Regions from separate parts of the Gemmatimonas sp. genome, predicted to be linked through region 1. Evidence: riboswitches for the same ligand, from Rfam matches in the RefSeq annotation. Region 1 holds a riboswitch; the other holds the start of a gene.
What was found. A riboswitch is a leader RNA that binds a small molecule or an ion and turns the genes downstream of it on or off. The one in region 1 is predicted to bind cyclic di-GMP.

Region 1 (5,705 bases):
CTCGAGTTGCTGTGCAGGTACGCCGCCAAGCCAAGTGCAGCGCAGCCGAGGGCGCATCAACGCCCGCTCGAGTGGTCGCCGTCGCGCTTAATCGCGTAGGGCGCGAGCAATGGCCCCGCCACCGGCCAGGTCATCGAGGGTTCGCTGCGCCGGCTACCGCATCCCGAGCAGAGCTGTCGCGCCTGTCTCGGCCTGGTTGCGCTGCTCAGCCGCGACGACGCTTTCGGCCTCAAAGCGACGTGCGCGTGCGCCGTCGCGGCCGGCACCGTCGCCTCTCGCTCCGTCAATTCGATGCTCGACGCGAACCTCGGGACCGTCCCGCTCGAATCGTCGGCGATCACGACGCGCCCGCCGCGTCGCACGGGCATATCCGCGGGCCTCGCTACTACGACACGACCCTCACGGATCTGTTCGTCGATGATCACCCCTCGCCCTCTCCAAACCGGACTCGCTATGCTGATCGAACAAACGCTCGCGTCGCAGCGGGGGGGGAGTCTCCCTCTGCGGGCGCCCCGTCTTTTCGAATGAACGGTCAAAAAACGTAGGCCATAGTCGGATGCCGTGGGCTCAGCGCACCGTGGATCGGTTTCGCCCGAAATGGGTGATCGGCTTGGAGCGAAACGGGCGGGCGCCATCTAGCGAAATCGGCGCTTGCCGAGTCATGGTCCGCAAAGAGTCCCCCGCGCCCTTAAAATGAGAATCTTCTACGGTAGCTTCTCTCACACAGCAGCTCGTAAATGTTGACGAGGTCGGATAAACTGAACTTTCGTGCGGCTTCGTTCGAAAGGCCGCGTGAGGTTGTTTTTTGGGTCAGACGGAAGAACGTTCTTGTTAAAGAATGTCCAGCGAGGGTTCGGTCGCCGGAGGAGAAATGTAGTTTCTTGCGGAGACGTGAAGTTGGGACAGTGCAACTCCTTACGAGAGCTCGCGATAACCTCCCCTTGTGATTTCGGACCCACTTTTCCTGCAGAAAGTCACTCAGTTTGTGGTTGGCGTCACGCCACGGGATTGCTTGGTTGCCACCTGCCGTGGCATTCGTCAACCCTTCGGTTCAGGTCGGTTCAGGATTCCGCTATCGGAGCCCTGCCCTGTGGGCCGAAATACGGCATAGGCGACGAAAGTCGGCGACGCAAAGCTACGAGGCTACGGCGAAAACCCTCAGGGGGACGCCGTGCCGGTCGAGCCGCCAAAACGCTCTGGAGGGTAGGTGGGACGAAATTGGAGTGCCGACAGGATGATCCTTGCCATAAGTGCAGGTTTGCTGATCAGTGGCTGCGCTGACCAAACGGCGATCACTGCACCAGAAAAATCGCAAGCGATTGCCGTTGACGTCGCATCGGCAACGATGCGTGAAGCAACGACGATGTCAATCGGGCAACAAACGACGCTATGGGTATCGCCCGCCGCGAGAACGAAATCGCGCTCGACGACCCAACCGGTCTGGCGGTCGTCGAATGCGACCGTGGCGTCCGTCGCGGCCCAGCAAAATGGCGGGCAGTACGCCGTAGTGACAGGAGTCGCCAATGGTGCGGCTTATGTCACCGCGCGCACGGCAGCGGGCACCGATTCTTTTTACGTGTTTGTGGGCACGGGGCCCGCAGCACTTCGGTTTAATTCGGCAGGCTTTGGCTTGGCCGTGGGAGACACGGCTCGCACGGTCGTGCAGAATGCCGCTGGCTCCGTCTCCTTTACCTCGCTGAATCCTTCGATCGCTGCTGTAAGCGCCACTGGTCTTATTACGGCGCTCACGGCGGGCCAGACCAGGATTCGCGTCGTTGACGCGCTTGGGGCGATCGGGGAACTTCCGGTAACGGTTACCGCAACCGTCGCACCGCCACCGCCAGTCGGCGGCACGCGCATCGCGGCGCTGCTCACGCGCACATCCGCCGGTTCCGGCACTGTTCTAGTTTCCAGCGGGATTCCGCTGATCCCCGGTGCTTTGCGAGACACCGATCTCGGTTCGGTTCGCGTGTTCGTGGCCGGAACAGAGCAGCGGATTTTCGTCTCCTCGCTGCGCGGGCGCCATCCGGATGGATCGCTCGCCACAATCCTGGTGCAGTTCCCGTACACGCTCTCGGCCGGAACGAACGTCGCGGCCGAAATCGTGCTCGGATCGACACGCACGCTGGCTGATTTGCCGGCACAGACGGACAATCCATCGCTTCCGAGCGGGCTGATTCTGCCGTCGGATCCGGACTACCTCGTGCGGACAAATCTGGTTGGGCCAACGCTTACTGTGGCCGCGACCACTTCGATTTCGACGTTCGCGGCGAAGTTCGACGTCGATTTCAAGACGTACGCCGATCAGCATTGGGCGCAGTCTGGCGATGTATGGGAGCAGAACTACTACGATCGCGCTCAGGTCTATTATGCGCATTGGGTGCGAACCGGAAATCCCGAGTACTGGGTGAGAGGCACGCGGCAGATGCTCGCCTATCGCACCAACTATCTCGAGGCCAACAATTATGGGACGTCACCGCATTGGTCGCAGATGGATGGCATCGCCATTCACTACCAATTGACCGGCGATGAGAAATCGCGCTTTGCGGTGGGCCGTGTATCCGAAGGACTGCGCTACTTCCGTGACAACGCCCGAATTGTGGGCCACCCGGACATCGAGTCCCGTATTCTGGCTCGTACGCTGATGGCGCAGCTGTGGGGCTGGCGATTGCAGGCACGTGGCAATGAAGCGACCGCGACATCTGCTGAAATCTCGACACTTGTGTCGACCATCCTGGGCCTGCAGGCGGATGACGGTGCGTGGCGATACCCTGCAATTTGCTCACCCAACAGTGGATCGCTGACGTACATGGACGGCATGCTCAACGAAGCACTGATTCAGGCATTCACGCATCACAGCGCAAACGCGGCGATTCTGCTCAAGGTCAGAAAGTCCACCGATTACATGTGGAGCCGGTGGAAAGTGGCGACACAGGCCGTCGAATACGCGCCAGGTTGCCCACCGAGTTCGACTGATCCCAATTCGTATGCCGAGCTTAATAACCTAGTGGTGAACAGCTTTGCATGGGTTTACGCGCAGACAGGCGAAGCGGCGTTCAAGCAGAAGGCTGACTCGGTGTTTAACGGTGGTGTTCGGGGTCAGTTCCTTCCCGGTTCAAAACAGTTCAATCAGCAGTACACCACCGGTTACCGCTACTTCTTCTGGCGCTCGGCACGTTAGTTCGACAGATCGGATGTAGCTAGCGGTTGGTTGATCGATCGCCATCAGGATCCGATGCGGTGTCTCAAAGCAAGCTCGACCTTCGCTGTGGCGAAGGTCGAGCTTGTGAGTAAGCACCCGCTTGGCCAACGCGCGAGCTCCGGCGCGCGATATATTCTCTCTCGGTGTGCTTACGACCTAGCCAGGTGATGCCGGGTCAATGCCTTATTCCCAGTCAGTCAAAAGATGGCACAGCTCAACAATCAGCTACCCTTAGCGCAGGTCAGTCTCGCCAGTGTCCGACCTCAACCCGTGACCGACCTTGTTCGCGTGGGTCGAGCGATCGACGGTGGTTACGTCATGCCGGGCCGGGCCGTCGTAACGTGTACCCATCTGGTGGGGATGGGTATCAGTGACGACTGGAGCTTTGAGGAGGACGTGCTTCGCCGCAATCCGTCGATTCGGCTCCTCGCCATCGACGGATCAGTTTCCGCCACCCGATTCGGCATCGTCGCCGTCAAGACACTTTTGGACGGGCTGACACAGCTCGTGAGTGGGAACGTCGCCGGAGCGCGGCGCGCGCTGCTGGAATCCAAGTGGTCCGCGGCAACAGCGGTCAACTTTTATCGCTTTTTTTCCTCGAATGACCGGCGGTTCGTAAAGAAGATGGTTTCGGCAGAACCGTCGCCCAACGGCATTACGTGGCGTGGCGCGCTCGCGCGTCTGAGCGCCGACAGTGGCCAACCCCGATCCATTCTCGTGAAGGTGGATATCGAAGGTGGGGAATATTCCGTGCTCCCCGAGATACTCGGTTCCGCCAAAGAAATCGTCGCGATCATCGTGGAATTCCATGATTGCGGAAAACGCTGGAAGGACTTCGAGACAGCGATCGCGCAGGTGACCGGGATGTTTACCGTCGTGCACGTGCACGGCAACAACTACATGCCGTTGATCCCCGGCACGCAGGTGCCGGAAGTTCTCGAGATCACCTTCCTTCGCAGCGACCTGCTGACGGCAGAGGACTTCCTGGCTGCACCGTTTCTTCAGTATCCAGTGGCCGCTCTCGATATGCCGAACGATGCGAGCAAGAAGGACTATCCCCTGACATTCGAGTGAGCGTGAACGACGTGGACCCGGATCGACCGATCACATACCGATCCGGAGCTTTGCCAAATGCCGCGAAGATCCGGGTTCTCTTTGTGGAGATGGCTTTAGGTTTCGGAGGTTCTGCCAAGAGCTTGTTGGAACTCGTGGCGGCCATGACGGACGTCGAAGCGTTTGTGCTGTCCTCTTTTGCAATCGAGGCAAGCAGTATTCGGGCAATCCGTGTTGCGCCGGCGGAGTATTCTGGGCCAGCATCGCGTGCGATGGGATACCTGAGGGATCTTCAGTTCCAGATAATGTGGATCGCTGCCGTCATTCGCGCGGCGAGAGCGCACAAGGTGGACATCGTTCATGTGAACAATGGCCTCAGTCTGAACGTGGCCGCGATGATTGCCGCACGAGTCCTACGTATTCCGCTGGTGGTCCATCAGCGTGGGTGGGAGGCTCCCTCAAAAAAGCTAGAGCTCGCCAAGCGACTGTTGGGTAAGGCACCTGTTATCGCGATCTCAAAGGCCGTTCGCGATCACCTGCTGACACTTCAGTTGAACGCAGACCGCGTACGCCAGATTTACGATGTCGTGTTGGCGCCGACGAGGCCGACGCAGGAACGCATACCAACTGGTGTGCTTCATGTCGGCATGCACGGCATGCTCACCGAATGGAAAGGGCATCGCCTCTTGATACAGGCCGCCGCCACGCTGAATCAGCTCTCCCCCGGAGCGTTCCGCTTCAGCATCGCAGGTGGAACGGTACCTGGTCAGGAGTCGTACGTGGAAAGCCTCATCAGCGCCATTAGAGAACTGGGTCTCTCAGGGATCGTAGAACTCGTTGGCCACACGGACAACGTCTACGAATTCCTGAACGGAATCGACATCAGCGTGCACGCGTCAATCAGCCCGGAACCGCTTGGTCGCGTCATCGTCGAGGCGCAACTCGCTGGCGTCTGTGTTGTCGCGGCCAATGCGGGCGGTGCCGCCGAACTGGTTTCGGACTCCTGTGGCATTCTCTTAGACCCCACGAGTGTTGATTCACTCGTGCAGGCGATTCAGTCGGCGGCCAGTTCTTCGCAACATCGCGGCGACGTGGCGGCGAGAGGGAGAGACCGTGCACACGATCTTTTCAACACCACTCGCCTCGCGAGCGCGGTACGTGATGTGTATCAGACGCAGACGGGCAGGTGAAGCGCGCCGCCCCTGGCATCTCCCGAACGGGCGTTGCTCGCACGCATGCGAAGCCAGCGCGGGTTTACTCGCGGTCGAGTAGTTTCCCTTCTGCGGCGGACTCCGCAGTGCGTTTCGGTGTCCCTATGCCTCTGGCGAATCTTCTGGGAGTGTCTCGTTCATGACGACCGTGATGTTCATGCACTGGGGCGGCAGTTCGTTACGGGGATCCGAACGATGCCTGATTGAAAGTGCGAAGTCACTCAGCAAGGCGGGATACT
Region 2 (5,705 bases), on a different contig from region 1:
CGTCACGCGCAGCGATGTGTACGCCGCCTGCCCCCAGGAACTGCCGCTCTCGATACCGAGGCGCGTGAAGCCGGTGGCGATCGTGTTCTTGAATCGCGTCTGGTAGAACGGCGCGAGATAACCTTCGGAAAAGTACGACGTGCCAGGTCCCTGCTTCACGCGCAACGCGCGCTGCGCGGGCAGCGAAACGATGGTGTCGTCGGCCAGCGACGCCGCCTTGAATGCGGCGAGTGCGCTCTTCTCACGACCGACATCGTCATACAGATAGCCCAGCGCCAGATGATCGACCGGCGTGAGCCCGCTGGTGGTCTTCGCGATGCCTTCGAACGCCGTGATGGCTTCGCGCGTGCGCTTGAGACTGATCAGCACGTATCCCAACTGGCGATGAACTTCGGGGCGCGACGGATCACGATCGACGCCTTGTCGCAGGAAGTCCGCGGCGCGCGGTCGATCACCGCCAGCGAGCGCGAGGTACCCGAGTTCGATACGAGGGATGGCCTGACTCGTGTCGGCCGCGAGCGCCTGCTCGAAACTCAATCGGGCGGCCGCGGTATCACCGCGCGTCTTCGCCGCGTAGCCCACGTTCATGGCGGCGTTGTAGCGCTCGGCAGGAGTACCCTGAGCGCGAGCCGACGCCGCAGCCAGACAGACGAGCGCGACCAGAACGGTCACTCTCGATGCCCGAACGCGGCGGCGCGACGGCTCCGGAGATGCGGAGAAGAGCGGCAATGGAACTGGGGACAGAGATCCCCCGTGAACCGAATCCTAGCAGTCGGATCTGGCGACCCCAGGCTGGGTCCGCCGGTTCACGGGATGTTGAGTGCATGACAATACCAGCGGTGTGACGTTCTGCGATAGACGTCACAAACGCGGGTAAGGTCACCGCAAGCGGATTCCTGGTCTCAGCTCGCCTTCAGGCCATGCCACACGATGCCGCATAAGTGATAGGGCCATCATCTGGCAACCGAAGCGGCGGCGAGGCGCGGGCTAGAGCGCCCGCACCGAGTGCACCTTGACCGTCGCATCTTCGGCATAGATGCCGATGCGCCCCTTCCGATACGGGCTCTCCTGGTCGCGGAGCCGGACGATTTCGTGGCCATCGACGAACACCGCAATCGCGGCATCGACCTGAACGATCGTGACGTCGTAGGTCCGGCCGATCGGGAAGGTCTGCTCCGAGCCTGAGCCCAGGAATCGCTGACCGCCCGGGTACGCGGGATCGCGCTTACCCAGTTCCCAGCCGTTGGGCTTCGGAATGAAGTAGTAGAAGCGCTGATCGTCGGTGTACTGCCAGATGACCCACCCGACTTCCCAGGGGTTCGGGGTGCCGTTGCGCAGCTGTGCCGTCGTCTCGAGGCGGGTATGCATCACCAGGCGGCTGCCGTACTGCGGACCGAGTACCATCGGCGCGTGGGTCATGTAGTCCTTCTGCGCCGCCCTGGGGCCCATCGCGAGCGACGCTTGCCGTCCTTCGCCGTCCACGGCCACACAGCCGTATCCGTCGAAGCGCACGGTCCACGCCCCGAAGTTTTCGCCTTGCGTCAGGCACTCCGGGCGGACGGTCGGGAAGTCGATCCGGGGAAGGCGATTCGCGTAGCGGAGCACGGCCAGCTGCGACGCCGCGTCGTTACGCATCGATGGTCCGGAGACCATCGCATCCAGAGACACCCGACTGCCACCGTTGGGATCCAGCGCCGTGGTCGGGTTGGCCGACCGGCAGGATGCCAGCAATAGCATCGCCCCAGAGAGGGCCATGAGTCGGGAGTGCGACATCGCGCGATTGAGCACTGCAACTCCGCGAGCGGGTTCGTTCGGTAACTCGGCCGGCTGACGTGGCGGACCACGTGTAAGCCCCGAAGCTTTGCGTCCCCGACTTCCGTCGGGTTTGCCGTTTCGCGACCTCGGTAGTGAGGCAGCGCACCACATCAAGTTGACGCGGTCACTTCAGGCGGGCAACGCTTCATGCCGTCAGTAAAACAACGAGGCCGAAACTGTGACGATGCCAGCACCGAAACGACAACTGCCCCGGGATATCCCGAGGCAGTTGAAATAATCGTGCCGGCTGTGTGACCCGACCTTGGTCCAACAGCCAATCGCTGCGTTGCTACCAGCGATAGTGCGCGAACGCCTTGTTGGCTTCAGCCATGCGATGCGTGTCTTCCTTCTTCTTGATCGCATTGCCTTCGCCACGGCTTGCAGCGAGCACTTCGGCAGCCAGCTTCTCGGCCATCGACTTCTCGTTGCGGTCGCGCGAATACCCGATGAGCCAGCGCATGGCGAGGGCGGAGCGACGATCCTGACGGACCTCGACCGGCACCTGGTACGTGGCACCGCCGACGCGACGGCTCTTCACTTCGACCACCGGCTTGAGGTTGTTCAACGCCTGCTTGAACACGCCCACACCCGGCTGGCTGGTCTTGGCTTCCACGATGTCCATCGCGCCGTAGAAGATGCCTTCGGCGGTGGACTTCTTGCCCTGAATCATCAGGTTATTGATGAACTTCGAGACGGTCTGGCTGTCGTAGCGAGCGTCAGGAAGTACGGTGCGCTTTACTGCGCTTTTGCGGCGGCTCACTTCTTCTTACCTCCCTTGGCGGCTGCAGCAGCCGCGGCGCCCTTCTTGGGGCGCTTGGTGCCGTACTTCGAACGGCTCTGATTACGGCCGTTGACGCCCGATGCGTCAAGCGTGCCGCGAACGATGTGGTAACGCACGCCGGGAAGGTCCTTGACACGACCACCACGCACGAGCACGATCGAGTGCTCCTGCAGGTTGTGTCCTTCGCCGGGGATGTAGGCCGTCACCTCGAGCTGGTTCGTGAGACGAACACGCGCAACCTTGCGCAGCGCCGAGTTGGGCTTCTTGGGCGTCGTGGTGTAGACGCGCGTGCACACGCCACGCTTGAACGGATTGCTCTTCAGCGCGGGCGCCTTGGACTTCTCCACCACGTCCTTACGGGCGCGGCGGACCAGCTGATTGATCGTAGGCATTCTAGTATGGTTGCCCGGACGGCCTGACCGACCGGGTGTTCGAACTCCGACATCTACGTGGATCGCCGCAGCCAGAGGTACAGGAGGCCACGGCGGCACGGAACAGAACCCTAAGCTTAGTCCGGGTCGGCGGGTGGGTCAACCGGGGGTGGCAAGCTTCGGCAGGCCGAGCCGCCTACTTGGCCGCGACTTTGGCTTTGACCAGGTCGGCGATCTTCTTTTCGAGGGCGCCCATCGACGAGCAGCGGACATCGCTGCTGGCCGCCGTGGTGGCGTTCTTCCCCGTTCCCTCGAGGGTGGTCTGGACGACGCTGCCGCCGGCGTCGTTCGGGATGATCCGAGACTTGACCGTCAGCAGCAGCTGATACGTCTCGGCGTTAGGCATCCCCGAGTCGCCACCGCAATCCAGCGCCCGCATCGTCGGCACATCGCCGATGCGGCGCCGGACCCGAAAGGTGTTGTTTCCGATGGTCCGCGTCTGCTGGTTCAACTCGGTGACGGGAATCGTGAGCGTGGCGTAGGCTTCCTGCAGTGCCGCCCAGGCTTTCTCGACGGGCGCGTTGATCAGCGCGCTATTGACCTCCGTGGTCGAGACCATGTTGATCCCGGTCGCGGCGCCCTGCGCGTTCTGAATAATCGCCGTCTGCACGCTGCCGGTGCCGAAGTCCCCGCTCTTGCTGGCGGACGTGCTCGCGCAGCCCGTCACCGCGGTGAGCAAGACGATCGCGGACAGCACCACGGGGGCACGACGCCGGGCATAGCGGTGAATCGCCAGCAGACGTTTGGACGTACGCATTGGGAACTCCGCGGCATCGCTGCCGGCTCCTGCGGGTGTCTTAACAGCGGGACCGGGGAAACGTACCTGAGGGTAGGAAGGTGCGCGAATCAGGTCCCGAGTCACCTCCGGTGGTAGACTGGAGGGTGACGCGCAGTGACCACACCGGACCATTGGTTTTCCGTGAGTATGCCGTGAGCGACTTCCAAGCCCGACTCCAACGCGCCCTCGACGGCGAGTTCCTGATCGAACGGGAACTCGGCGGCGCCGGCATGTCCCGTGTCTTTGTGGCCACGGAACGCGCCCTGCAGCGCCGCGTGGTGGTGAAGGTGCTGCCGCCCGAGCTGGCGGCCGGTGTGAACGTGGAGCGCTTCCGCCGCGAGATTCAGCTAGCGGCGCAACTGCAGCATCCGCATATCGTGCCGTTGCTCGCCGCCGGCGACGACGACGGGTTGTTGTGGTTCTCGATGCCGTACATCGAAGGCGAATCCCTACGCGGCACGTTGAACAAGGCGAAGCGTCTCGCACCGCGCGATGTCGTACGCATCCTGCACGACGTGGTCGACGCGCTGGCCTACGCGCACGAGCGTGGGGTGGTGCATCGGGACATCAAGCCCGACAACATCCTGACGACGGGGATGCACGCGCTGGTCACGGACTTCGGAGTGGCGAAGGCGCTGAGCGCGTCGATTCCCGTACACGGCGGCACCAGTACCGGCATGGCGATCGGGACGCCGGCCTACATGGCCCCAGAGCAATTGGCGGCCGATCCGGCAGCGGATCACCGCGTCGACATTTACGGCGTCGGCTTGCTGGCGTACGAACTGCTCACCGGCAGTTCGCCGTTCTCGGGGAGCTCGCCACAAGCGACCCTGGCGGCCCAGCTCACCCAGATGCCGGCGGCACCGCACCTCTCCTACGCCGACATTCCCGAGCCGCTCTCGCGGCTCATCATGCAGTGTCTCGAGAAGGACGCCAACAAGCGGCCGGCATCGGCGCGGGCGCTCCTCGCCGAGCTCGAAGCGTTGCCGCCGATGTCGAGCGGCCCGGCCCTGCCCATACGCCGTACGCGCTCTCGGACCGGGGCGCGCGCGGCGATGCTGGTCGGCGGAATCGTGATCGCGGTGGGCTCTTACGTGGCCGCTCAGCGCATTCAACGCGCGCAGCGCGACGCGGCGCTTGCGGCCGCCGATTCGATGCCCGACGCGCGCGATGCCGGCCCCGGCGGGGATCGCGCGCGCACGATGTCGGTGGCGCCGCCGGAAACGGGAGCGGCTCGCGTGGACACCGTGTACCGCGACCTGAGTGACGGCGCGAACCCGATGCCGGTGGCCGTGGTGCTCACGCGCGCGGAATCGCTGGCGATCGCCGCCGCCGTCACCAAGCGACAGGCCGCCGCCGCGACCGTACAGCGCAGTGCCACCGCAACGGCCACCCAGGCGCCGACCGTCGACATTCCCGGCATGTCCGCACCGAAATCCAAAACACGCATCTTCGTGCGCAGCGCGAACGGCGTGACGACCTCGGTGGACCGCGAGCTGCTGATGGCCGAAGTGGGGCGCATCTTCGCCGACTCGCTCGCGCGCGCGCTGCTGCACATGGACAGCGCCATGATGCGCCTGCCGCAGTCGGCGCGCATCGACGTGCCACGCGCGCCGATGACGCTGACGCCAATGATGGCGCCGCCCTCCGACGGGCGGGTGCGCGTCGTCGTGACGAATTACTCCAACGCGACCGGCAAACGCGAGTTCACGGGTATCACGCGGGAGGTCGCGCACCAGGTGCGGGCCGCGCTGCCCACCGACAAGTACGACGTGGTTTCCGACGAACTCACCGACCGCGCCACGCGCAACATGCCGCCCGACCGCATGAGCGTGGGCTGGGGATTACGAGCCGACTACGTCGTAAGCGGCATGGTCAGTACGCGCGGGGACTCGGTGGT

Region 2: it holds a riboswitch for cyclic di-GMP, as region 1 does, so the genes downstream of both, RMP10_RS18020 (hypothetical protein) here and RMP10_RS16785 (Ig-like domain-containing protein) in region 1, are expected to answer to the same signal.

Annotation. Positions count from the first base shown of each region.
Region 1 is NZ_JANPLK010000067.1:11,539-17,243, forward strand. Features, by position in the region: gene RMP10_RS16780 (hypothetical protein) at 1-99, shown strand, start outside; cyclic di-GMP riboswitch class I at 1,095-1,191, shown strand; gene RMP10_RS16785 (Ig-like domain-containing protein) at 1,235-3,181, shown strand; gene RMP10_RS16790 (hypothetical protein) at 3,491-4,276, shown strand; gene RMP10_RS16795 (glycosyltransferase family 4 protein) at 4,279-5,445, shown strand; gene RMP10_RS16800 (glycosyltransferase family 4 protein) at 5,624-5,705, shown strand, end outside.
Region 2 is NZ_JANPLK010000072.1:66,577-72,281, reverse strand. Features, by position in the region: gene RMP10_RS18025 (hypothetical protein) at 1-672, opposite strand, end outside; gene RMP10_RS18020 (hypothetical protein) at 988-1,773, opposite strand; cyclic di-GMP riboswitch class I at 1,811-1,900, opposite strand; gene rpsG (30S ribosomal protein S7) at 2,105-2,575, opposite strand; gene rpsL (30S ribosomal protein S12) at 2,572-2,988, opposite strand; gene RMP10_RS18005 (hypothetical protein) at 3,164-3,784, opposite strand; gene RMP10_RS18000 (serine/threonine-protein kinase) at 3,958-5,705, shown strand, end outside.